One region of the Caballeronia sp. EK genome, then DNA from elsewhere that is predicted to be linked to it. Evidence: predicted binding sites of a transcription regulator. Region 1 holds the regulator's gene; each other region holds the start of a gene.
The links. The regulator HrcA, encoded in region 1, represses chaperone genes, less so after heat shock. The targets are predictions, from matches to a motif close to TTAGCACTCNNNNNNNNNGAGTGCTAA.

Region 1 (7,610 bases):
GCGCGAGCACGTCCTTGCTCAGGTCGACGCCCTGTTCCTTCTTGAACTCGCCGATGATGTAATCGATGATGCGCTGGTCGAAGTCTTCACCGCCGAGGAACGTGTCGCCGTTCGTCGACAGCACTTCGAACTGCATTTCGCCGTCCACGTCCGCGATTTCGATGATCGAGATATCGAACGTGCCGCCGCCCAGGTCGAACACGGCGATCTTGCGGTCGCCCTTTTCGGCCTTGTCCAGACCGAACGCGAGCGCTGCTGCCGTCGGCTCGTTGATGATGCGCTTCACTTCCAAACCGGCGATGCGGCCCGCGTCCTTCGTTGCCTGACGCTGGCTGTCGTTGAAGTACGCCGGCACCGTGATGACGGCTTCCGTGACCGGCTCGCCGAGGTAGTCCTCAGCGGTCTTCTTCATCTTGCGCAGCACTTCGGCGGAAACCTGCGACGGCGCGAGGTTCTTGCCATGCGCCTCGACCCATGCGTCGCCGTTATCGTGCTTGACGATCTTGTAGGGCATCAAATTGATGTCCTTCTGCACTTCCTTCTCTTCGAAGCGGCGGCCGATCAAACGCTTGACCGCGTACAGCGTGTTGCGCGGATTGGTGACCGACTGACGCTTGGCAGGCGCGCCGACGAGAATTTCGTTGTCGTCCATGTACGCGATGATCGACGGCGTGGTGCGCGCGCCTTCCGAATTCTCGATGACCTTTACCTGGTTGCCTTCCATCAGCGCCACGCACGAGTTCGTGGTGCCGAGGTCGATGCCGATGATTCTGCCCATTTTTTATCCTCTCCTAGCTTTGATCGCAGTGGCGTTGCGGCGGCGGTGTGTCGTGCCTGACGCCGGCTTTTGCCGATTTACCGGGCCGAACGCCCAAAATTCATACCTGTACGCAAGATAAGAGCGCCGGTTTCGATTTCAAGACCCTGAGCGCTATGCGGTCTATAACTTTTTTTTGTGCGGCGCCGATCTTTTCGTGCGCCGCCGAAGACCGCGAATGCGGCCGGAACGGCGGCACACTGGCCGTGATCGCCGCAGACGCGTTATTTCGGCGCGGCGACGGTCACGAGCGCCGGACGCAGCACGCGATCCGCGATCACGTAACCCTTTTGCAGCACCGTGACGACGGTATTTGGATCCTGCTCGGCCGGCACCATCGAAATGGCTTGATGGCGATGCGGATCGAATTTCTCGCCGACAGGATTCAACGCGATCACGCGGCCCTTCTCCAACGCGCCGGTGAGCTGACGCAGCGTCAGTTCGACGCCTTCGCGAACCTTGGCGAGATCCGACGACTGGTCGGCGAGCGCGGCTTCGAGGCTGTCGAGCACCGGCAACAGGTTCTCCGCGAAATTTTCGATGGCGAATTTATGCGCCTTCGCGACATCTTCCTGGCTGCGGCGGCGGACGTTTTCCGTCTCGGCCTTGGCGCGCAGGAAGTCTTCCTTGAGCGCCGCGATAGTGGCCTGCGCTTCGGCCATCGCGGCCTCGGCCTCGTTCGGCGCAGCTTGCGGCGTGGCAGCCGCTTCTGCCGGTGCGGCCTGCGCCGTGCTGGTGGTGTCTGCGGCCTGGCGCGCGTTCTCGTCGGCGGGCGTCGGGTTCTGGCTCGCTGAATTCTCTTGCGTGTTTTCCATGTCGCTCAATATCTATTGCTGTTGAGTTGAATCGGTTGCGAAAGCGGCGGAGCGCAGTCCGGATCGCGTTTTTCGCACTAGCGGCGGAAATTGGGGCGACGAAGATATTTTCAAGGGTTTTGCGCGAATTTTTCGGACCAATTCGAGCGCCCCGATGGCACCGAAATGGCCGGTAACCCACACTTCGCCGCAGCGCGCAATTTCAGATTGAGGGAAAGCCCTGACTCGCCTACACTTCAATCAAGCACCGCAGGACGCACGTTTACCCTAATCCTACGAAATGCTTCAATCCGCTTTCAGCCCTTGCCCGTTTCCTGAACCGGCCGCTTTCTGACCGGGCAACCCGTTCTCCGGGGATACCATGAAACTGACCTTTGCTATCGCGGTGGTCGCCCTGGTACTCGTCGCGGGAACGACCACCATCTGCATGTCCGGCGTCGTGACGGACCGTAACACCGAGTACGGTGGCGTTCACGCGACCATCGAAAGTTACTTCAATCCGAACGAGAAAATTTGTCGATAGTCCGCCGGTCGCGCTTCGTCGGCCTGCCCTGCAAGCCGGCTGCGGGTTCGTGGAACGTCCTGCGACGCTCGGCTTCGGCCATGCGCTTCGCCCGGCCTTCCTCGGTTTCGGCATAGAGCGTCTGCGCGACCGTCGCCGGGCCGCGCACGTCGCATAGCCCGCGCACTTCGACCTGCCAGACAAGCCGCTCGATATCGATCTCGACGATATCGCCGACACGCACGTCCTTCGACGGCTTCACGTTCGTCCCGCCGATCTTCACACGGCCCTTTTCCACGGCATCGCTCGCGAGCGAACGCGTCTTGAAGAAACGCGCTGCCCAAAGCCACTTATCGATGCGCAAACGCGCGCCAGGTTCCGTCGAAATCTTGTAGTTCATGGGTGAATGCTTGAAAAAGCCGTGCTCAGGCCACCGCGGAAAGCGGCTGCACGGTCTGCACGGGCCATCCCTGCAGATGCTGCGCGGCGATTTCGCCGAGCCCCTTGATCCACGCGGGCGTCGCGTTCAGACAGGGAATCCGGTGGAAATGCCTGCCGCCGGCCTTCAGAAACGCGTCGCGCACCTCGATGCCAATTTCCTCGATCGTTTCCAGACAATCCGCCGTGAAGCCGGGACAGAACACATCCACGCGCGCGACGCCGCCCGCGCCGAGTTCCGTGACCGTCGGCGCGGTGTACGGCTGAAGCCACTCCGCGCGGCCGAAGCGCGACTGGAACGTGACGCGGCATTCCACCGGCGTGAGCCCGAGCGCGGCCGTGAGTAGCGCGCCGGTCGACTGGCACTGGTCGTGATACGGGTCGCCGAGATCCATCGTGCGTTTCGGCACGCCGTGGAAGCTCAGGACGAGCTTGTCGCCCGCGGCGAAATCCGGCTGGCCGTGATGCCGCCAATAGTCGCGCACTTGTTCGGCAAGCGCGCCGATATACGCGGGATGATCCGCGTAATGGCGGATCGTGCGGATTTCCGGCTGATTGCGCACGCGTTTGAGCGCGGCGAAGGCATCGTCGAACGCGGTGGCTGTCGTGGACGACGAGTATTGCGGATACATCGGCAAGAGAAGAATGCGATCGGCGCCTTCGAGCTTCAACTGATTCAGCATCGCGCCGATGCCGGGCGACCCGTAGCGCATCGCATAGTCGACGATCACGTGATAGTCGTTCGCCGCGAACAGCCGCCGCAGACCCTCGACCTGCTTTTCCGTATGCACGCGCAGCGGCGAGCCTTCGTGCATCCACACTTGCGCATATTTCTTGGCCGACGCCCGTCCGCGAAACGGCAGAATCAGTCCGCGCAGAATGACCTGCCACACGAGCGACGGAATTTCGACGACGCGCGGATCGGACAGAAACTGCGCCAGATACTTGCGCACCGCCCGCGGCGTGGGCGCGTCCGGCGTGCCGAGATTGATCAGCAGCACCGCGACGCGATGCGAAGCGCTGGGCTGCGAGGGCAACTCGAGGTCGAAACGCATAGGGCAAGCGGGCCGGAAGGGTGGTCGTCTAAAAGTTGAAGACCATTATAGCGGCGGCCTCACGCGGGCATCATTGGCCGAACGGCCTAGTGGCGCAGCCTTGCGTGCCGCGCCAAGATGGCGTCACTGATGACTGAGGGACATCGAGAGCAGGCGCGCGGTGATGTCCACGATTGGAATCACGCGGTTATACGCCATGCGCGTCGGGCCGATCACGCCGAGCGTGCCGACGATCTTCCCGTTGACCTCGTAAGGCGCCGTCACGACGCTCATTTCCTCGATCGGCACGAGATTGCTCTCGCCGCCGATGAAGATCTGCACGCCTTGCGCGTGGCTCGATACATCCAGCAGTTGAAGGAGGCTCGTCTTTTGGTCGAACAAATCGAAAAGCTTGCGCAGCCGCGCCATGTCGGACGAGAGGTCCGCCACTTCGAGCAGATTGCGCTCGCCGGAAATGAGCACGGTGTCCATGGGGTCCGTCTCGGCGGTGCTCGCGACCACGGCCGCCTGCATGAGCGCGGTCATGTCGCCGCGCAACTGATCGATTTCCTCGCGCAGACGGCGGCGCACTTCGTCGAAGGACAGGCCCGCGAAATGCGCGTTGATGTAATTGGAGGCTTCGACGAGCTGCGAGGGCGAGTAGTCGCGCTGCGTCGCCATCATGCGGTTCTGGACGTCGCCTTCGGGCGTCACGATGATGAGCAGAATGCGCTTGTCCGACAGCCGCATGAACTCGATCTGCTTGAACATGTGGCTGCGGCGCGGCGTGAGCACGACGCCCGCGAACGACGACAGACTGGACAGCACGCTCGCCGCCGCCGCGACGATTTTCTGCGGCTCCTCGCCCTGCAGGCGGGTCTTGACGGCGGTGGTCATGGCTTCGTCTTGCGGCGCTTCTACAGTCAGCATCGTGTCGACGAAGAGCCGGTAGCCGCGCGGCGTGGGGATGCGTCCCGCCGACGTGTGCGGGCTCGAGACGAGGCCGAGCTCCTCGAGATCCGACATCACGTTGCGGATCGTCGCGGGGCTCAGTTCGAGACCGGAATGGCGTGATAACGTGCGCGAACCGACCGGCTGACCTTCGGCGATGTAGCGCTCGATCAACGTTTTCAGGAGGGTTTGTGCACGTGGGTCTAGCATGGGGAAATTTTAGCTCAACGAGTCGGAGGACGGCGAGCCGCGCCGTGTGCGCTGCGTTCAACGTCCGCTCCATTCTAGCGATAAACGACGGGCGTGCCGTGCGGCGTCGTGCGGTCCCGTCGCAGCACGCTCGTCCGCCATCGCCCGCGGTTCTTTTCGCTCTCTGACTATGGTGTAATGCCGGCATGGAAATTGGCCAATTCAAGACCGTCGCCCTCGTGGGGCGCACCAACACGCCGGGCATCGAGGCGCCGCTGAGATCGCTCGCCGGTCTTCTGGCGCAGCAAGGCTTCGAGGTCGTGTTCGAGGCAGGCACCGCGAAAGATGTCGAGGTGACGGAGTTTCCGGCGCTCTCCATCGCGGAGATGGGCGCGCGCGCGGACGTCGCGATCGTGCTCGGCGGCGACGGCACCATGCTCGGCATCGGCCGGCAGCTCGCGCCGTACAAGACGCCGCTCATCGGCGTGAATCACGGGCGGCTCGGCTTCATCACGGACATTCCGTTGAAGGCGATGCAGGAGATCATCCCGCAGATGCTCGCCGGCCAGTTCGAGCGCGAGGAGCGCAGCCTGCTCGAAGCGCGCATCATGCGCGACGACAAGCCGATCTATCACGCGCTGGCGTTCAACGACGTCGTGGTGAATCGCAGCGGCTTTTCTGGCATGGCGGAGTTGCGCGTGTCGGTCGACGGCCACTTCATGTACAACCAGCGCTCGGATGGTCTGATCGTCGCGACGCCAACCGGCTCGACCGCTTACGCGCTGTCGTCGGCGGGACCGATTCTTCATCCGCAGTTGCAGGGCTTCGTGCTGGTGCCGATCGCGCCGCATTCGCTGTCGAACCGTCCGATCGTGCTGCCCGACGATTCGAAGGTGACCATCCAGATCATCGGCGGGCGGGACGTCAACGTGAATTTCGACATGCAGTCGTTCACCGCCGTCGAACTGAACGACGCGATCGAAGTGCGGCGCTCGAAGCACACGGTGCCGGTGCTGCATCCGGTCGGCTACAGCTCGTACGCGACGTTGCGCAAGAAGCTGCACTGGAACGAGCATCCGTCGCAGGACGCCTCTTCTCTCTGAACTTCCCGAATTCCCCTTCCCCGAAGCGTCCATGCTCCGTCATCTTTCCATTCGAGATTTCGTCATCGTCGCCACCCTGGACATCGATTTCGATCCAGGTTTCACGGTCTTTTCGGGAGAAACCGGCGCGGGCAAGTCGATCCTGATCGATGCCCTCGCACTCACGCTCGGCGCCCGCGGCGACGCGAGCGTCGTGCGCACGGGCCAGGCGCGCGCGGATATCACCGCTGAATTCGGCACGCATCCGCAAGTCACGCGCTGGCTGGACGAGCACGCGTTGTCGCAAGACAGCGACTCGGTCATGCTGCGCCGGGTGATCGATTCGGGCGGCCGTTCGCGCGCGTTCATCAACGGCACGCCAGCGACGCTCGCGCAGCTTCGCGAAGTGGGCGAAATGCTCGTCGACATTCACGGGCAGCACGCGCATCAGTTGCTGATGCGTCCCGACGCGCAACGCGAACTCTTCGACACGCACGCGCAGTTGCTCGATACCGCCGGCGCGGTGAATCGCGCGTGGCGCGCCATGCGCGATGCGCAGCAGGCCGTCGAGACCGCGCAAAGCCGCGACCGCGAACTGCAACTGGAACGCGAGCGTCTCGCGTGGCAACTGAGCGAGTTCGACAAACTCGCGCCGCAGCCCGGTGAATGGGAGGAAGTGAGCGCGGAACATCATCGGCTGTCGCATTCGGCGAGTCTCATCGACGGCGTGCAGGGCGCACTCGGCGCGCTCTCCGAATCCGACGAAGCGATGATCTCGCAGCTCGGCGCGATCATCTCGAAGGTGCGCGGTCTCGCCGATATCGATCCCGCGCTGAACGACGTGCTCGCGTCGCTCGAACCGGCGGAAATCCAGTTGCAGGAGGCGTCGTATTCGCTGTCGCACTACGCGCAGAGGCTCGAACTCGATCCCGACCGGCTCGCACAAGTCGAAAGGCGCATGGATCAACTGCACTCGACGGCGCGCAAGTTCCGCCTTCAGCCCGAGACGCTGCCCGAAGAACACGACGCGCGCCGCCAACAGCTCGCCGATCTCGACGCCGCTGCCGATCTCGACGCGCTCAACGCCGCAGCGGAGAAAGCGAAAGCCGAATATCTGGCGCAGGCCAAAGTGCTGTCGAAGGCGCGCGCAAAGGCCGCGAAGCATCTGTCGAACGCGGTCACTGCCGGCATGCAGGAATTGTCGATGGCGGGCGGCAGCTTCGACGTCGCGCTCGTGCCGCTCGCGGAAGGCGGTGCGAACGGGCTGGAGCAGATCGAGTTCCGCGTCGCCGGTCACGCGGGCGTCGCGTTGAGGCCGCTCGCGAAAGTCGCGTCGGGCGGCGAACTGGCGCGCATCAGCCTCGCGCTCGCCGTGATCGCGAGCACCGCGAGCCCGACGCCCACGCTCATCTTCGACGAAGTGGACACGGGCATCGGCGGCGGTGTCGCGGAAGTGGTCGGGCGTCTGTTGCATCAACTCGGGCGCGACCGTCAGGTGCTGTGCGTCACGCATTTGCCGCAAGTGGCCGCACGCGGCGATCAGCATTTCCAGGTCGCGAAGTCGCCCGACGATGCCGGCGGCACCGTGAGCACGGTAACGCCGCTCGACAAGAGCAGGCGCGTGGAGGAAGTGGCGCGCATGCTCGGTGGCCTCGAAATCACCGCGACCACGCGCAAGCACGCAAAGGAAATGCTGGCCGCCTGAACGCCGGGCTCAGCCCGCCACGGCGAACACCCGATTCCACAACGCCGTCACCGCGTCGCGTTCGGCCTGAACCTCGG
Region 2 (7,610 bases), on a different contig from region 1:
TCGTCGAGGACGGTGGCGTGCTGGCGTCCGGCATCGCCGCTGCCGGGACGTTCGACCTTGATGACTTCCGCGCCGAGCGCCGCGAGGCAGCGTCCGACATACGGACCGGCGAGAAAGTGGCTGTAATCGACGACGCGAATACCTTCGAGAGGACGGGCTTGCATCAGAACGCTCCCGGACGGCGCGGCACCATCAGACGATGCTCGCCATGCTGCACGACCTCGCCATGCTGATTGATCAGCTCGGACGGCAACACGACGATGCCCCAGTCAGGCCGGCTCCTGCTCGCGCGCATCGCGCCCACGCGGAATTTGACGTGCAGCACGTCGTTGACCTTGATCGGCAGATTGAAGTCCCACGTCCAGCCGAGCGACATGCCCGGCAGAAAGCGATAGTCGCTTTGCGTCTTGAGGCCATCGGCGATCGAGAGCCCGAAGAGGCCATGCGCGACGATCGAACCGAAGTGACTCGCGTTGGCGTATTCCTCGTCGACATGCACGGGCGTGTGATCGCCGGTGAGATCGGCGTACGCCAGAATGCGCGCTTTGGTGACGGTGTATGTCGGGCTTACGCACTCGTCGCCTTCGCGCGCATCGTCCCAGTATTTATCGATGATGGTCATGTTCAAGCCTCCGCACGCGGATTGATTTCGAGGGCCCGCGCAACGCACGAGGCCGGCTTCGCCTGGATCAGTTCGATGGCGAGGCCGTCGGGCAGACGCAGCCAGTTGCGGCCCTGCGGCATTGCCGTGGCGTCGTAGCGTTGCGCGGCGCTCAACGCGGCTTCGAGGTCTTCGCACATCACGCCGAGATGCGCGAGCCGGCCTTCGGGCGCTTCGTGCTTCGGGTCGTGGATGAATTGCAGGCCGCCGAGCGTCCAGTACTGACGGGGTGCATCGACGGTGCCGTCGACTTCGCGCATCGTCATGCCGAGCACGTCTTCGAAGAAGCGGATGTGCCAGTGAATGTCCTTCACGAAGATGGCGACATGCTCCAGATAGGCTTTCGATGCGCTCATGCTCGCGCTCCTTCACGTTGAAGGTCCGTCATGGCGCGCTCGATGCCCCTGATGCATGCAACCAGAGTGGCATTGACCGGAGTCGGCACGCCGAGGCGTTCGCCCCAGCGCACGACCGCTCCGTTGATGAAGTCGATCTCGGTGATCGAGCCTTTTTCGAGGCTTTGCAGCATCGACGTCTTGAAGGCCGAGGGCAGTCCTTCGGACGCGAGCGTCCACGCCTGGTCCGGGTCCGTGATGGATAGCGTGACGCCCGCCGCCTTCGCTGCGGCCATCGCTTCGGCGACGGCCGCGAGCGCGGTCGCCTTGAGAACGGGTTCCTCGTAGAGCTGTCCGTAAGTGAGACGGGTGATGCCCGTTATCGCGCCCGTCGCGACGTTGATCAGCAACTTGTCCCACATCGTGCCGAGGATGTTGTCGCTCACCGTGGTCATCAGACCCGACGCATTGAAGGCTTCGGCAATCGCCTGCACCCGCGCGGTGAGCTGGCCGTCGAGTTCGCCGATGTAGGTCAGTTTCCCTTTCACGCCGGACTGTATGTGTCCGGGCCCGCGCAGCACGCCGCCCACGTACGTCTTGCCCGCCAGCACGCGCTCGCGGCCCACGACGTCGGCGAGCACGTCTTCATGGCCGAGGCCGTTCTGCAACGAAAGCACCAGCGTTTCAGGTCCGATGAGATCGAGCGCGCCGCGCATGGCCGAATCGGTATGGAAGGACTTGACCAGCACGACGACCAGATCCACGGCGCCGACTTCGGCGGCTTTAGTGGCCGCGCGCACTTCGACGTGTCGGGAGCCATCGGCATCGTCGACTTGCAAGCCGTCGCGACGCATCGCATCGACGTGCGCCGGCGAGCGGTCGATCAGCCAGGTTTCGTGACCGCCCTGCGAGAGGGTGGAACCGATGGCGCAGCCCAGCGCGCCGGCTCCGAGAATTGCGATCTTCAATGGCGTCTCCCTGATGTGTTGACGCCACGATAGGAGTTGCCGCTCATCATGGCAATGCAATAGCTACAATGACGTCATTGCGTATGGTAATAACGCCATGATTCCGACCGAACTGCCGGACCTGAAGCTGCTGCAGCTTTTCGACCTTCTTTACGACGCTCGCAACGTCACGCGCGTGGCCGAGAAGCTCGGCCAGAGTCAGCCGACCATCAGCATCTGGCTCGGACGTCTGCGCGAGCATCTGCAAGACCCGTTGTTCATTCGCACGCCGGGCGGCATGGCGCCGACCCCGCAGGCCGATGCGCTGATCGGGCCGTGCCGGGAGATTCTCGAATCGTTGCGGCGCTTCACCGCGTGGGAGATCGCCTTTGATCCCGCCACGGCGAAGCGACGGTTTCGCATCTGCATGACCGATGCGAGCCATATCACGCTGCTGCCGCGAATGCTTGCGCATGTCCGCGCCCAGGCGCCGGGCATTCGTCTGGAGGCGGCGAGAATCGACGGCAACACGGAACGTGCGCTGGAGTCGGGCGAGGCCGATCTGGCCGTCGGCCATGTGCCCTGGCTAGGCGGCGGCATCTACCAGCAACAGCTCTATACGCAGGACTGGGTGTGCCTGACCAATCCGCATCATCCGCGTGTGCGCGCAAGGCTGGGTGTGAAGCAGTACCGCGCGGAAGGCCACGTCGCGATCGCGGCAGGCACCGGCGCTCAACTGCTGGAGCAGGCGCTCGTGCGCGAGCAGATCGAGCGGGATGTCGTTCTGGAATTGCCCGGCTTTCTCGGGCTGGGCGCGATCATCCAGACAACCGATTTGATCGCCACGCTGCCGCGGCATATCGGGCAGACGCTCGCGAAGGTCAATGGCCTTTCGCTTCATCCGTGCCCGATTCCCGTGGAGGGTTTTGCCGTGCGGCAGCACTGGCACGCGCGGTATCACCATGAAGCGGGCAATCGCTGGCTGCGCGATCTGATGGCACAGCTATTCAGCAGCTTGCGCTGAGCGCGATCGCGCGATCAGGCGTCGCGTTCGTCAGTCGCCGACGCCGCCTGCCACAAGGCAAATTCGCCGTGCGCGAGTTCCTGCTTGAGGAAGTCGATGCAAACGCGCACATTTGGCAACTGCGCGGCGCGCGCGGCCGACGACGACGCCGGAAGTGCTGCGCTTGAGCCCATCCTCTTACGAGAAAGCGACATGACGACGACACCTCAATTCGGCTGGTGCGGGCCGCTGCAAAACGCGAGCTTGATGAAGGAGGCTGGGCTCGACTACATCGAGGCGCAGCTCGTGCCGATGAAACTCGAAGACGACGCATCGTTCGCCGATGCAAAGGCGCGGGTGCCTGACCTGCCATTGCCCGCGAGCGCCTTCAGTTATTTGTTCCCGCACGATGCGCGCATCGTCGGTCCGGAGAAAGACGAGCGTCGCAATCGTGCGTATTTCGATCGCGTCGTCGAATTGCTGACGATTGCGCGAGCGCGCGTGGTCGTGCTCGGCAGCGGCTGGACGCGCAACATTCCCGAAGGCTGGACTCAGGCGCAGGCGGAAGACGAATTCCTGAGCGCGCTCGAATGGTGCGCGGACGCCTTGCGAGGCAGCGGCACCACGCTCGCGATCGAGCCGTTGAATCGCAAGGAGTCGAATCTGGTGAACAGCGTCGGCGATGGCGCGCGGCTCGCGACGAAGCTGAACCGGCCCGAAGTGCGCGGACTTGCGGACTTCTATCACATGGACGAAGAGAATGAGCCGCTCGACGAGTTACGCGAGCATTGCGAGTGGCTCGCGCACATTCATCTCGCCGACACCGGCCGGCTGAATCCGGGCACGGGTTCGTACGATTACCCGAGTTTTTTCGGTCATCTCAAAGCACGCGGTTATCAGGGTTTGCTCAGCGCGGAGTGCGGCTTCAAGGGTGAACCGCTGGCGTCGATGCGCGAGAGCGTGAACTTCATGCGGCAGGCGTGGAACGCCGCATAGCAAAGTGACGGCGGTACCCATCGTTTACCCTAGCTATGCCGATCATTCGCGCTCCGTCGAAAACTTATTCAGGCGCGAAATGTCCGACGGAGTCCCCGCGCAACACGCCGAACACGAAGCGCAAAGTTCGATAAATCCGGCCACTACGGGATTCCCCGCTCGTACCCTCCTTGAAATTGTCAAACTCGGTCCATATAATTAGCACTCACTGCACGAGAGTGCTAACAAGATTGCCGTCCGGCGAGATTGTTCTCAACGGACGGGTTTTCCCGCGTTTTCAGTCTCAATCAAGAGAGGAGTGTGTATGAACCTTCGTCCTTTGCACGATCGCGTCATCGTCAAACGTCTGGACCAGGAAACCAAGACCGCATCGGGCATCGTGATCCCGGAAGCAGCGGCTGAGAAGCCGGACCAAGGCGAAGTTCTGGCCATCGGCCCGGGCAAGCGCGATGACAAGGGCGTGCAGAACGCCCTCGACGTGAAGGTCGGCGACCGCGTCCTGTTCGGCAAGTACGCTGGCCAGACCGTCAAGGTCGACGGGCAGGAACTGCTCGTCATGCGCGAAGAAGACATCATGGCCGTTCTGGTCAAGTAAGCATCCTTCCTGCACGTTCGGCTTCGCCAACAAGCCGCAGCCCGTTTCGGGCGCGCTGAGCGAAGCCGGAAAATCGAATCGAATCAAGGAGTTTGGATATGGCAGCTAAAGAAGTCACTTTTGGCGATTCCGCACGCGCCAAGATGGTCGAAGGCGTGAACATCCTCGCCAACGCCGTCAAGGTCACGCTGGGTCCGAAGGGCCGCAATGTCGTGCTCGAGCGCTCGTTCGGCGGCCCGACGGTCACCAAGGACGGTGTCTCGGTCGCGAAGGAAATCGAACTGAAGGACAAGCTCCAGAACATGGGCGCGCAAATGGTCAAGGAAGTGGCTTCCAAGACCAGCGACAACGCAGGTGACGGCACCACGACCGCTACCGTGCTCGCGCAATCCATCGTTCGCGAAGGCATGAAGTACGTCGCATCGGGCATGAACCCGATGGACCTGAAGCGCGGCATCGACAAGGCCGTCACCGCAGCAATCGAAGAACTGCGCAAGATCAGCAAGCCCTGCACGACCAACAAGGAAATCGCGCAAGTCGGCTCGATCTCGGCGAACAGCGACACGTCGATCGGCGAGCGCATCGCTGAAGCGATGGACAAGGTCGGCAAGGAAGGCGTCATCACCGTCGAAGACGGCAAGTCGCTGCAAGACGAGCTGGACGTCGTGGAAGGCATGCAGTTCGACCGCGGCTACCTGTCGCCGTACTTCATCAACAACCCGGACAAGCAAGTCGCCGTTCTGGACAACCCGTTCGTGCTGCTGCACGACAAGAAGGTCTCGAACATTCGTGACCTCCTCCCGGTTCTGGAACAAGTGGCGAAGGCTGGCCGTCCGCTGCTGATCATCGCGGAAGACGTCGAAGGCGAAGCGCTCGCTACGCTGGTCGTCAACAACATCCGCGGCATCCTGAAGACGGTTGCCGTCAAGGCTCCGGGCTTCGGCGACCGTCGCAAGGCAATGCTGGAAGACATCGCGATCCTGACCGGCGGTCAAGTGATTGCGGAAGAAACCGGCCTGACGCTCGAAAAGGCGACGCTGGCTGAACTGGGCCAGGCGAAGCGCATCGAAGTGGGCAAGGAAAACACGACGATCATCGATGGCGCTGGCGAAGCCGCGAACATCGAAGCGCGCGTGAAGCAAGTGCGCACGCAGATCGAAGAAGCGACGTCGGACTACGACCGTGAAAAGCTGCAAGAGCGCGTGGCCAAGCTGGCTGGCGGCGTTGCGGTGATCAAGGTCGGCGCTGCGACCGAAGTCGAAATGAAGGAAAAGAAGGCACGTGTCGAAGACGCACTGCACGCAACGCGCGCAGCTGTGGAAGAAGGCATCGTGGCGGGCGGCGGTGTTGCGCTGATCCGTGCTCGCCGTGCGATCGACGGCCTGAAGGGCGCCAACGCCGATCAGGACGCAGGCATCAAGATCGTTCTGCGTGCAATGGAAGAGCCGCTGCGCCAGATCGTCACGAACGGCGGCGAAGAAGCTTCCGTCGTGGTGGCGGCTGTTGCTCAAGGTACGGGCAACTACGGCTACAACGCGGCCACCGGCGAGTACGGTGACCTGGTTGAAGCCGGCGTCGTCGACCCGACGAAGGTCACGCGCACCGCGCTGCAAAACGCGGCATCGGTGGCAGGCCTGCTGCTGACGACCGACGCAGCCGTTGCCGAACTGCCGAAGGAAGACTCGCCGATGCCTGGCGGCATGCCCGGCGGTATGGGCGGCATGGGCATGGACATGTAATCTGGCTTCGGCCGATTGCATCGGCGCGGACTTCGAAAGAGGTTTCGCGCCGTGCCAAGAAAAAACCCGCAGCGATGCGGGTTTTTTTTCGTCCATACCAAGGCTATTTGTTCATCTCGTCGCGAAGTTTCTGCGCGGCAGCCTTGTAATCGTAGGTCGGATAAAACTCCGTTCGATAGCCGCCCCACGCGGTGCTCTCGATCGCGCGGTTCACTTCGCGCAGCCGGTCGGCGGGGACGCGCAGCGTCACCACCTGCCCGATGCCCATCATCACGTACCACGACACCACCTCCACGCCCGGCGGCGGAAACTGCTTGAAGTAGCCTTGTTCCTTCAGTTGCTGATTGATCTGCGGCAGCGTCTTCGATTCATCGTGCTTGAGGAAGATCGTCAGCAGGAACGTGCCGTCGCCCGCGGGCGCGGCGCCGGGCGGCGGCGCGGCATTCTGGGCGTGAGCGGGCAGGGCGAGATTGAACAGCGAAACGAACAGCGTGGCTCCAAGCAAACGGGCGATTCGTGCTGCCGGCTTATGCATCGGGAAACCCTCCGTAGCGTCGAACGTGGTCAGACTTTGTGATGAATCCGCAACCGCTCCATCAGATGCAGCGCGTTGGGCTGCGCATGGCCCTCGGCGGTGTTATCGAAGATGCACCAGACTTCGGGCGTCTTTTTCGCGCGGTTATGCAGGGTGCGCGCGAGGTCGTCGAGATAGGTGTAGTCGTAGGAAGATTTGTAGAGCTCGGGCGAGCCGTGCAGCCGCACATAAACCAGCGACGCGTCCGCGCGATGCTTGATCTCGCATTCGTCGGGGATCGGGTCGGCGTCCACGTACGCGATGTGATGCGCCTTCAGCAGCGCCGCCGCGTGCGTCGTGAACCAGCTATGCTCGCGCGCCTCGAATGCGACCGGCAGCTTCGTGCGTTCGCGCAGGGCCTTGAGAAAAGTTTCGGCGATGTCGTGATCGAAGGGCAGGCTCGGCGGCAATTGCACGAGCCAGCAACCGAGCTTGTCGCCCAGGTGCCCGGCTGCCTGAAGGAATTCATCGAGCAGGGAAGCGGTATCGACGAGACGCGCATCATGCGTGATCGCCTTCGGCAGCTTGACCGAGAAGCGGAACGATTCGGGCACGCTCTCGGCCCAGTGCGCGTAGGTCTGCTCGCGATGCGGCTTGTAGAAACTGGAGTTGATCTCGACGCAGGTCAGCACATGCGAATAGCGTTCGAGGTGCGTGCCTTCGTGCGGAAAGCTCGCGGAGACGGCGCTCGACAGGCCCCAGCCCGCGCAGCCGATGCGGATTGCGCCTTGCGGGCCGGGCTTGTGCAGATGGGGCAGTC
Region 3 (7,610 bases), 170 kb from region 1:
CGTGCTGCGCGCGCTCGGTCTGAGCAACACGGCGGCGCGCGAGCTGCCCGAAGAGACCGTCCTCGCGGCCACGGAATTCACGCCGTCCGATCTGTCCTCGATCGACCGCACGCGCGTCACCGCGCTCGTGATGGCGCGCGGCGGCGCAACCTCGCACGCGGCGATCATCGCGCGGCAGATCGGCATTCCGGCGCTCGTCGCCATCGGCGATGCGCTGCACGCGATTCCCGAAGGCACGCAAGTGGTCGTGGATGCATCGGCGGGACGCGTCGAGCATGCGCCGACCGCGCTCGACGTCGAACGCGCGCGCAACGAACGCGAACGTCTCGCGGGCGTGCGCGAGGCGAATCGCAAGCTCTCGCAACAAACCGCATCGACGAAGGATGGCCGTCATATCGAAGTCGCCGCGAATATCGCGACGCTCGACGACGCGAAAGCCGCCGTCGAAAACGGCGCGGATGCGGTCGGCCTGTTGCGCACCGAACTGCTGTTCATCCATCGCCAGTCGGCGCCGACGGTCGCGGAGCATGCGGAAAGCTATCAGGGCATCGTCGATGCGCTGCAGGGCCGCACCGCGATCATCCGCACGCTCGATGTCGGCGCGGACAAGGAAGTCGACTATCTGACGCTGCCGCCCGAAGAAAACCCGGCGCTCGGTCTGCGCGGCATCCGCCTCGCGCAAGTGCGCCCCGATCTGCTCGACGATCAGTTGCGCGGCCTGCTCGCCGTCAAGCCGCTGGGCACGGTGCGCATCCTTCTGCCGATGGTGACGGATGCAGGCGAACTGCAGCGCCTGCGTGCGCGCATCGACGAACTGGCGCGCGAAGCCGGCCTCACCGAGCCGGTCGAAGTGGGCGTGATGATCGAAGTGCCGTCGGCGGCGTTGCTCGCGGATCAACTCGCGAAGTACGCGGATTTCCTCTCGATCGGCACCAACGATCTCACGCAGTACACGCTCGCGATGGACCGTTGCCAGCCCGATCTCGCCGCGCAGTCCGACGGCCTGCATCCCGCCGTGCTGCGCCTCATCAAGGCGGCGGTGCAGGGCGCGGAAAAGCACGGCAAATGGGTCGGCGTGTGCGGCGCGCTCGGCGGCGATCCGGTCGCGGCGCCTTTGCTCGTCGGTCTCGGCGTGACCGAATTGTCGGTCGATCCGGGTTCCGTGCCCGGCATCAAGGCGCGCGTGCGCAATCTCGATTACCAACTGTGCCGTCAGCGCGCCGAGGACTGCCTCGCGCTCGAATCGGCGCAGGCAGTAAGAGCGGCAAGCCGCGAAATCTGGCCGCAGGACTAGTTCGCGGATGTCTTTTCAGCAATCCCCGAAGCAGTAACGACAAGACCTATATTTTTGGAGAACCCGATGGACGCCAACCCGTTTGCAAAGATGCAGCGACTAGGTCGCGCGCTGATGCTGCCAATCGCCGTATTACCGGTGGCCGGCCTGCTTCTGCGTCTCGGCCAGCCCGACGTCTTCAACATCAAGATGATCGCCGACGCCGGCGATGCGATCTTCACCAATCTGCCGCTGCTGTTCGCGATCGGCGTGGCGGTGGGCTTCGCGAAGGACAACAACGGCACGGCGGGTCTCGCCGGCGCGATCGGCTATCTCATCGAAGTGGCCGTGATGAAGGACATCAACGACAAGCTCAACATGGGCGTGCTGTCGGGGATCATCGCCGGTATGGTGGCGGGTTACATGTACAACCGGTACAAGGACATCAAGCTGCCCGAGTATCTGGCGTTCTTCGGCGGCAAGCGCTTCGTGCCGATCGTCACAGGCGTCGCGTGTCTGATACTCGGCATCGTGCTGGGCTACATATGGCAGCCGGTGCAGGCGGCCATCGACACGGCGGGCAACTGGCTGACGACGGCCGGCGCGCTCGGCACCTTCGTGTTCGGCGTGCTGAACCGGATCCTGCTCGTGACGGGCCTTCACCACATCATCAACTCGCTCGCGTGGTTCGTGTTCGGCTCGTTCACGCCTCCGGGCGGCGGCGCGGTGGTGCACGGCGACCTGCATCGCTTCTTCGCGGGCGATCCGACCGCGGGCGGCTTCATGACCGGCTTCTTCCCGATCATGATGTTCGGCCTTCCGGCCGCGTGTCTCGCGATGTTCCATGAAGCACCGAAGGACCGCCGCGCGGTCGTCGGCGGCCTGCTGTTCTCGATGGCGCTGACCGCGTTCCTGACGGGCGTGACCGAGCCGATCGAGTACAGCTTCATGTTCCTCGCGCCGGTTCTCTACGCGATCCACGCGGTGCTGACGGGCCTGTCGCTCGCGATCTGCTCGGCGCTCGGCATCCATCTGGGCTTCACGTTCTCGGCGGGCGCGATCGACTACGTGCTGAACTACGGCCTGTCGCAGCGCGGCTGGCTGGCGCTCGTGATCGGTGTCGTCTACTTCGTCATCTACTACGGTCTGTTCCGCTTCTTCATCCGCAAGTTCAACATGGCGACGCCGGGCCGCGAGCCGGCCACGACCGATGCACAAACCGATGTCGATACCACGGTCGCTGGCGGCCTGATTCCGCCGGTTCCTGGCGCGGCGGTGGCGGCGTCGAACACGCGCGCCGCAAGGTACATTGCGGCGCTCGGCGGCGCGTCCAACCTGACGCTCGTCGATGCCTGCACGACGCGTCTGCGTCTGTCGGTGGTGGATACGGAGAAGGTGTCGGAACCGCAGTTGAAGACCGTCGGCGCGCGTGGCGTGCTCAAGCGCGGCGCGACCAACGTGCAGGTGATCATCGGACCGGAAGCGGACCTGATCGCCGATGAAATCCGCAGCGAACTCGAGCATTCGTCGACGCGCGGCGCGACGCCCGCTTCATCGACGCCGGCGCAACCGGCGGCAGCGGCGGCGAGCGTCGACCAGACGCCCGGCCCGCTCGATCCGGACCCGTTCCGCTGGCTCGCGGTGTTCGGCGGCGCGACCAATGTCGCATCGCTCGACGCGGTTGCGCAGACGCGCCTGCGCGTGGTCGTGCGCGATCCGTCGTCGGTGGATCGTCAGCGTCTGTCGTCGCTGGATGTCGCGTGGGTGTCGGCCGATACGTTCCACATCGTCGTGGGCGCGGCGGCCCAACGTTATGCGACGCAACTGTCCGCACGCCTGTCGGGCAGTGGCGGCGGCGCGGCGCCGATGCCTGCCTGATGCGGTAATCGATGGTTGAAAGAAAACGGCACCTTCGGGTGCCGTTTTCTTTTCCAGCGCAGGGCAAAAGAAAAAGCCCGCTGTCTTATGGACGGCGGGCTTTTCAATGTTTGCTACGACACAGTCAGGCGTTACGCGAACTCGTGCAGCGCCGAGCGCATCTTCTTCATTGCGCTCGCCTCGATCTGGCGAATGCGTTCCGCCGATACACCGAACTCGTCGGCCAGTTCATGCAGCGTCTTGCCGCCCGATCCGTCGTCCTGCACGTCGAGCCAGCGCGCCTTGATGATGCGGCGGCTGCGCTCATCCAGCGATTCGAGCGCTTCGGCAAGGCCGTCGCTCTGCAGCTTGTCGAACTGGCGCGCGGCAATCACGTTCGTCGGCTCGTTGTGCGAGTCCGCCAGATAGGCGATGGGCGCGAACGCTTCCTCGCCGTCATCGACCTGGCCTTCGAGCGCAATATCGCCGCCCGACAAGCGGGTTTCCATTTCCGCGACTTCCTCGCGCTTCACATTCAGCTCGCTCGCGAGACCTTCGATCTCGTCCGGCGTAAACGCCGAGTGGCTGGTCTTGTGACTGCGCAGGTTGAAGAACAGCTTGCGCTGCGCCTTGGTCGTCGCGACCTTCACCATGCGCCAGTTGCGCAGGATGTACTCGTGGATCTCGGCCTTGATCCAGTGCATGGCGTACGAAACCAGGCGCACGTTTTGCTCGGGGTCGAAGCGCTTCACGGCCTTCATCAGACCGATGTTGCCTTCCTGGATCAGGTCCGCGTGCGGCAGGCCGTAACCGAGATAGTTACGGGCGATCGACACGACGAGCCGCAGGTGCGAAAGCACGAGCTGGCGCGCGGCGTTCAGGTTGCCCTGCTCGCGGAACTCGGTGGCGTACTGACGTTCCTCCGCCTGCGGGAGCATCGGAATACGGTTCACTGCTTGTATGTAGGAATCGATGTTGCCGATCTGGCCGGTCAGCATCGACGACTGTGCGTACGTCAGCGCGCCTGCCGAAGATGCCTTGGCAGGTGCCGAGTTCACGACATTCGGAAGGGTCATCGCATTGGTCACGCTCATAAGCTCCTTATCAACAATTCACTCGCCGCTTAACAACAGCGACAGGTCAGACACGATATTAGCACTCCGGTTCATCGAGTGCTAAGTGTTAGAGCGGAGGGGAATGTGGGAGTTCCCACAAAAACTATCGAATTAGCAAGGTCAATAGGACAGACCGTTGCATGATAAGCGGAAGAAAGTACCGGTGATGAAGCTGCTTTCGAATCCGTTACCGCTTTTGTGCGCTGCGGCGAAAGAAAATTCAACAAACGGAGACGGTGGTTGCGATTCCTGCAAATTCTGAAAAACGTCTCTAGAATCGCGAGACAACGCTCTTAATGAAACACGCCCGTCATCGGAGTAATTGGGGTGCTCATGCATAAAAACAAGAGTTCGTGGCAACGTCCGCTTTCCCGCGTGGCGGTTCTTGCCGCATTCGGCCTTGCGTCGGCGGCAGCTCACGCCGATCGTTTCGGCCTTCAGATCGCCGGCGGCGTCGCCGATCGCGACATCAAGAAAGCCGACCTCGGCGTGGCCTGGGATCCGGGCCTCAACTGGTGGGAGATCGGCGGATTCCACTTCACGCTCATCGGCGAAGGGCACGTGTCCTACTGGCACACGACCGAGGATAACGCAGTCCACCCGAACATCTGGGAGGTCGGCATTACGCCGGTGGTGCGCTTCGTGAAGAGCTCCGGCTACTTCCGGCCGTTCATCGAGGCGGGCGTCGGCGTGCGGCTGCTCTCACATACGCGCATCACGGAGAATTTCTCGGTGGGCTCGGCGTTCCAGTTCGCGGACATGGTGGGCGTCGGCATGATCTTCGGCGCGCAGCAGAACTATCAGGCGGGCTTTCGTTTCCAGCATCTGTCGAACGGCGGTATCAAAGAGCCGAATCCTGGTATAAATTTCAGCCAGCTATATCTGCAATACAACTTCTGACGAGGCGCCGGCGCATCGGTTCCTCGACGCAAGAGGACTCGACAGATGCCGGCAAAAACCATTGAGGCGATCCGCGGCCTCGAGCGTGACCGTTTCCGTGCGATGGTCGAGGGCGACGGCCCGGCGCTGGACGCGCTGCTGGCCGAGAACGTCAGCTACGTCCACACGAACGGCAAGCGGGAGACGAAGCGCCAGTTCATCGACGCGATCACCGCAGGCCGCCGCCGCTATCGTCAGATCGAGATCCAGTCGCAGGACGTGCTGCCCGCCGGCCGCGACACGTGCCTCGTATCGGGCCGCGCGCTGATCGAGATGGAGTCGAAGAACGGCGCGCTTCTGTTTCCGATCGCCTATACCGCCGTTCACGTGCAGACCGAGGGCCAATGGCAGCTGCTCGCACTGCAGGCGACGCGCGTGGCGCTCGAATAGCCACGCGCGCGGTTTGTCAGGCTTCGACGGCTTCGTCCTGCCGCACGTCCTCCACGACGCGCCCGGAACGGTTCACCGCGCTCACGACCGCATCGGCGACAGCGAGCGCCGGATTCGCATGCACCGCGACGCCGAAGCACGTCTGGCCGTCGCCGACGCGGCAGCCGACGAACGCCGCCGTATCGCCGCCCGCCGTCACGGCGGTTTCGAACCAGTTCACGTTTGCGTCCACGCCGAGCGCTGCGGCGACCGTCTGCGCGTAAACGTCGCCGCTCGTCGTGCCGGCTGGCGGCGTCACCGCGACGCGCTTCCCGAATACCGACAGCGTCGACACGTCGACGCGCGAAACCGGCCCGCCCGCGTCGAAATACTCGCGCTTGAAGAGTTCGCAGATTGCGTCGCCGCCGATTTCCGCGCCGGATGCATCGGTGATCCGTTGCACGGCGTGGCTGAACTCGATCTGCACGCGGCGCGGCGGCGTGAAGCCTAAGCCGCGTTCCAGCAGGAAAGTGGAGCCGCCCTTGCCGGACTGGCTGTTCACGCGGATCACGGCATCGTAGCTGCGGCCGAGATCGGCCGGATCGATCGGCAAATAGGGCACTTCCCACACCGTGCCCGGCACGCGCTGCGCGAAGCCCTTGCGAATCGCGTCCTGATGCGAACCCGAAAACGCGGTGAACACGAGGTCGCCGGCATACGGATGACGCGGATGCACCGGAATCTGGTTGCAGCGCTCGACAACGCGGCGCACGGCGTCGATATCGGAGAAATCGAGCCCCGGATCGATGCCTTGCGTATAGAGATTCATCGCGAGCGTGACGAGATCGACATTGCCGGTGCGCTCGCCATTGCCAAAGAGACAGCCTTCGATGCGGTCCGCGCCCGCGAGCACCGCCATTTCCGCCGCGGCCACCGCCGTCCCGCGATCGTTATGCGGATGCACCGAGAGCACGATGCTGTCGCGATAGCCCATGTTGCGGTCCATCCACTCGACCTGATCGGCGAACACGTTGGGCATCGCGGCTTCGACCGTCGCGGGCAGGTTCACGATCATCTTGTGATCGGGCGTCGGACGCCACATTTGCGCGACGGCGTCGCAGACTTCCCGCGCGAACGAGAGCTCCGTCATGCTGAAAGTCTCGGGCGAGTACTGATAGGTCCAGTGCGTTTCCGGCCGTGCCGCCGCACATTCCTTGATGAGGCGCGTGCCTTCGACGGCGAGCGCCTTCACTTCTTCCTTCGACTGATTGAACACGATCTTGCGGAACGACGGCGCGATCGCGTTATAGAGGTGCACGATCACCTTGCTCGCGCCCGCGACCGCTTCGAACGTGCGCTCGATCAGTTCGCGCCGCGACTGCACGAGCACTTCGATGGTCACGTCGTCCGGGATGCGCTTTTCGTCGATCAACTTGCGCACGAAGTCGAAATCGGTCTGCGATGCCGACGGGAACCCCACCTCGATTTCCTTGAACCCGATTTTCACCAGCATCTCGAAGAACTCGAGCTTCGCGGCGATGCTCATCGGCTCGATGAGCGACTGGTTGCCGTCGCGCAGATCGGTGCTCATCCAGATGGGCGCCTTTTCGATCGTGCGGTTCGGCCAGCGGCGGCCATTCAGACGGACTTGCGGAAACGGGCGGTATTTCTCGGCGGGGTTCGGCATCATGATCGTCGATCTCTCTTCGGACGGTTTGCGTAGCGCCTGCGAGAGAGGCCGTGTCCGGCGGCTGGCCGGGCGTGGCGGGATGCACGTGAGGCGGTGCGGCGCGCGCGTGTCGCGGAATCACCAGCGATGGTGACGCCTGTGACCAACGTGAACGTGCGCGGAGCAACGTGCATTTGACCCTCGCGTTTCCGTTTCGCGGGATGCGCGAACGAAAAGCTGACGACTACAGGTGGTAAGAAAAGGAACTACAGAGACTGCTGGCAGGACCGGGCGCCTTGCGACGCGCGGCGCTACGTCTGGCGACTTACGCTAGACGTAGCGATAGGGGCCGCGCTAGGCGGCCCGGGATAATTCGGAGAGAGGAAGG

Region 2: IAG25_RS17325 (co-chaperone GroES) is a predicted target of HrcA. The motif match lies at 4,141-4,167, and genes of this name have one in related genera.
Region 3: rpoH (RNA polymerase sigma factor RpoH) is a predicted target of HrcA. The motif match lies at 4,283-4,309, and genes of this name have one in related genera.

The regions. Positions count from the first base shown of each region.
Region 1 covers NZ_JACSUE010000009.1:204,715-212,324, reverse strand. Annotated here, with positions in the region: gene dnaK (molecular chaperone DnaK) at 1-778, opposite strand, end outside; gene grpE (nucleotide exchange factor GrpE) at 1,042-1,632, opposite strand; gene IAG25_RS41215 (hypothetical protein) at 1,994-2,155, shown strand; gene IAG25_RS26865 (RNA-binding S4 domain-containing protein) at 2,127-2,534, opposite strand; gene hemH (ferrochelatase) at 2,560-3,627, opposite strand; gene hrcA (heat-inducible transcriptional repressor HrcA) at 3,751-4,767, opposite strand; gene IAG25_RS26850 (NAD kinase) at 4,953-5,849, shown strand; gene recN (DNA repair protein RecN) at 5,881-7,533, shown strand; gene glnE (bifunctional [glutamate--ammonia ligase]-adenylyl-L-tyrosine phosphorylase/[glutamate--ammonia-ligase] adenylyltransferase) at 7,543-7,610, opposite strand, start outside.
Region 2 covers NZ_JACSUE010000005.1:386,994-394,603, reverse strand. Annotated here, with positions in the region: gene IAG25_RS17355 (CaiB/BaiF CoA transferase family protein) at 1-164, opposite strand, end outside; gene IAG25_RS17350 (MaoC family dehydratase) at 164-622, opposite strand; gene IAG25_RS17345 (VOC family protein) at 625-1,017, opposite strand; gene IAG25_RS17340 (ketopantoate reductase family protein) at 1,014-1,964, opposite strand; gene IAG25_RS17335 (LysR family transcriptional regulator) at 2,062-2,967, shown strand; gene IAG25_RS17330 (sugar phosphate isomerase/epimerase family protein) at 3,160-3,942, shown strand; gene IAG25_RS17325 (co-chaperone GroES) at 4,247-4,537, shown strand; gene groL (chaperonin GroEL) at 4,636-6,276, shown strand; gene IAG25_RS17315 (hypothetical protein) at 6,380-6,811, opposite strand; gene IAG25_RS17310 (DUF72 domain-containing protein) at 6,841-7,610, opposite strand, start outside.
Region 3 covers NZ_JACSUE010000009.1:33,957-41,566, forward strand. Annotated here, with positions in the region: gene ptsP (phosphoenolpyruvate--protein phosphotransferase) at 1-1,294, shown strand, start outside; gene nagE (N-acetylglucosamine-specific PTS transporter subunit IIBC) at 1,361-3,151, shown strand; gene rpoH (RNA polymerase sigma factor RpoH) at 3,283-4,218, opposite strand; gene IAG25_RS26085 (acyloxyacyl hydrolase) at 4,579-5,145, shown strand; gene IAG25_RS26090 (nuclear transport factor 2 family protein) at 5,191-5,574, shown strand; gene leuA (2-isopropylmalate synthase) at 5,591-7,243, opposite strand.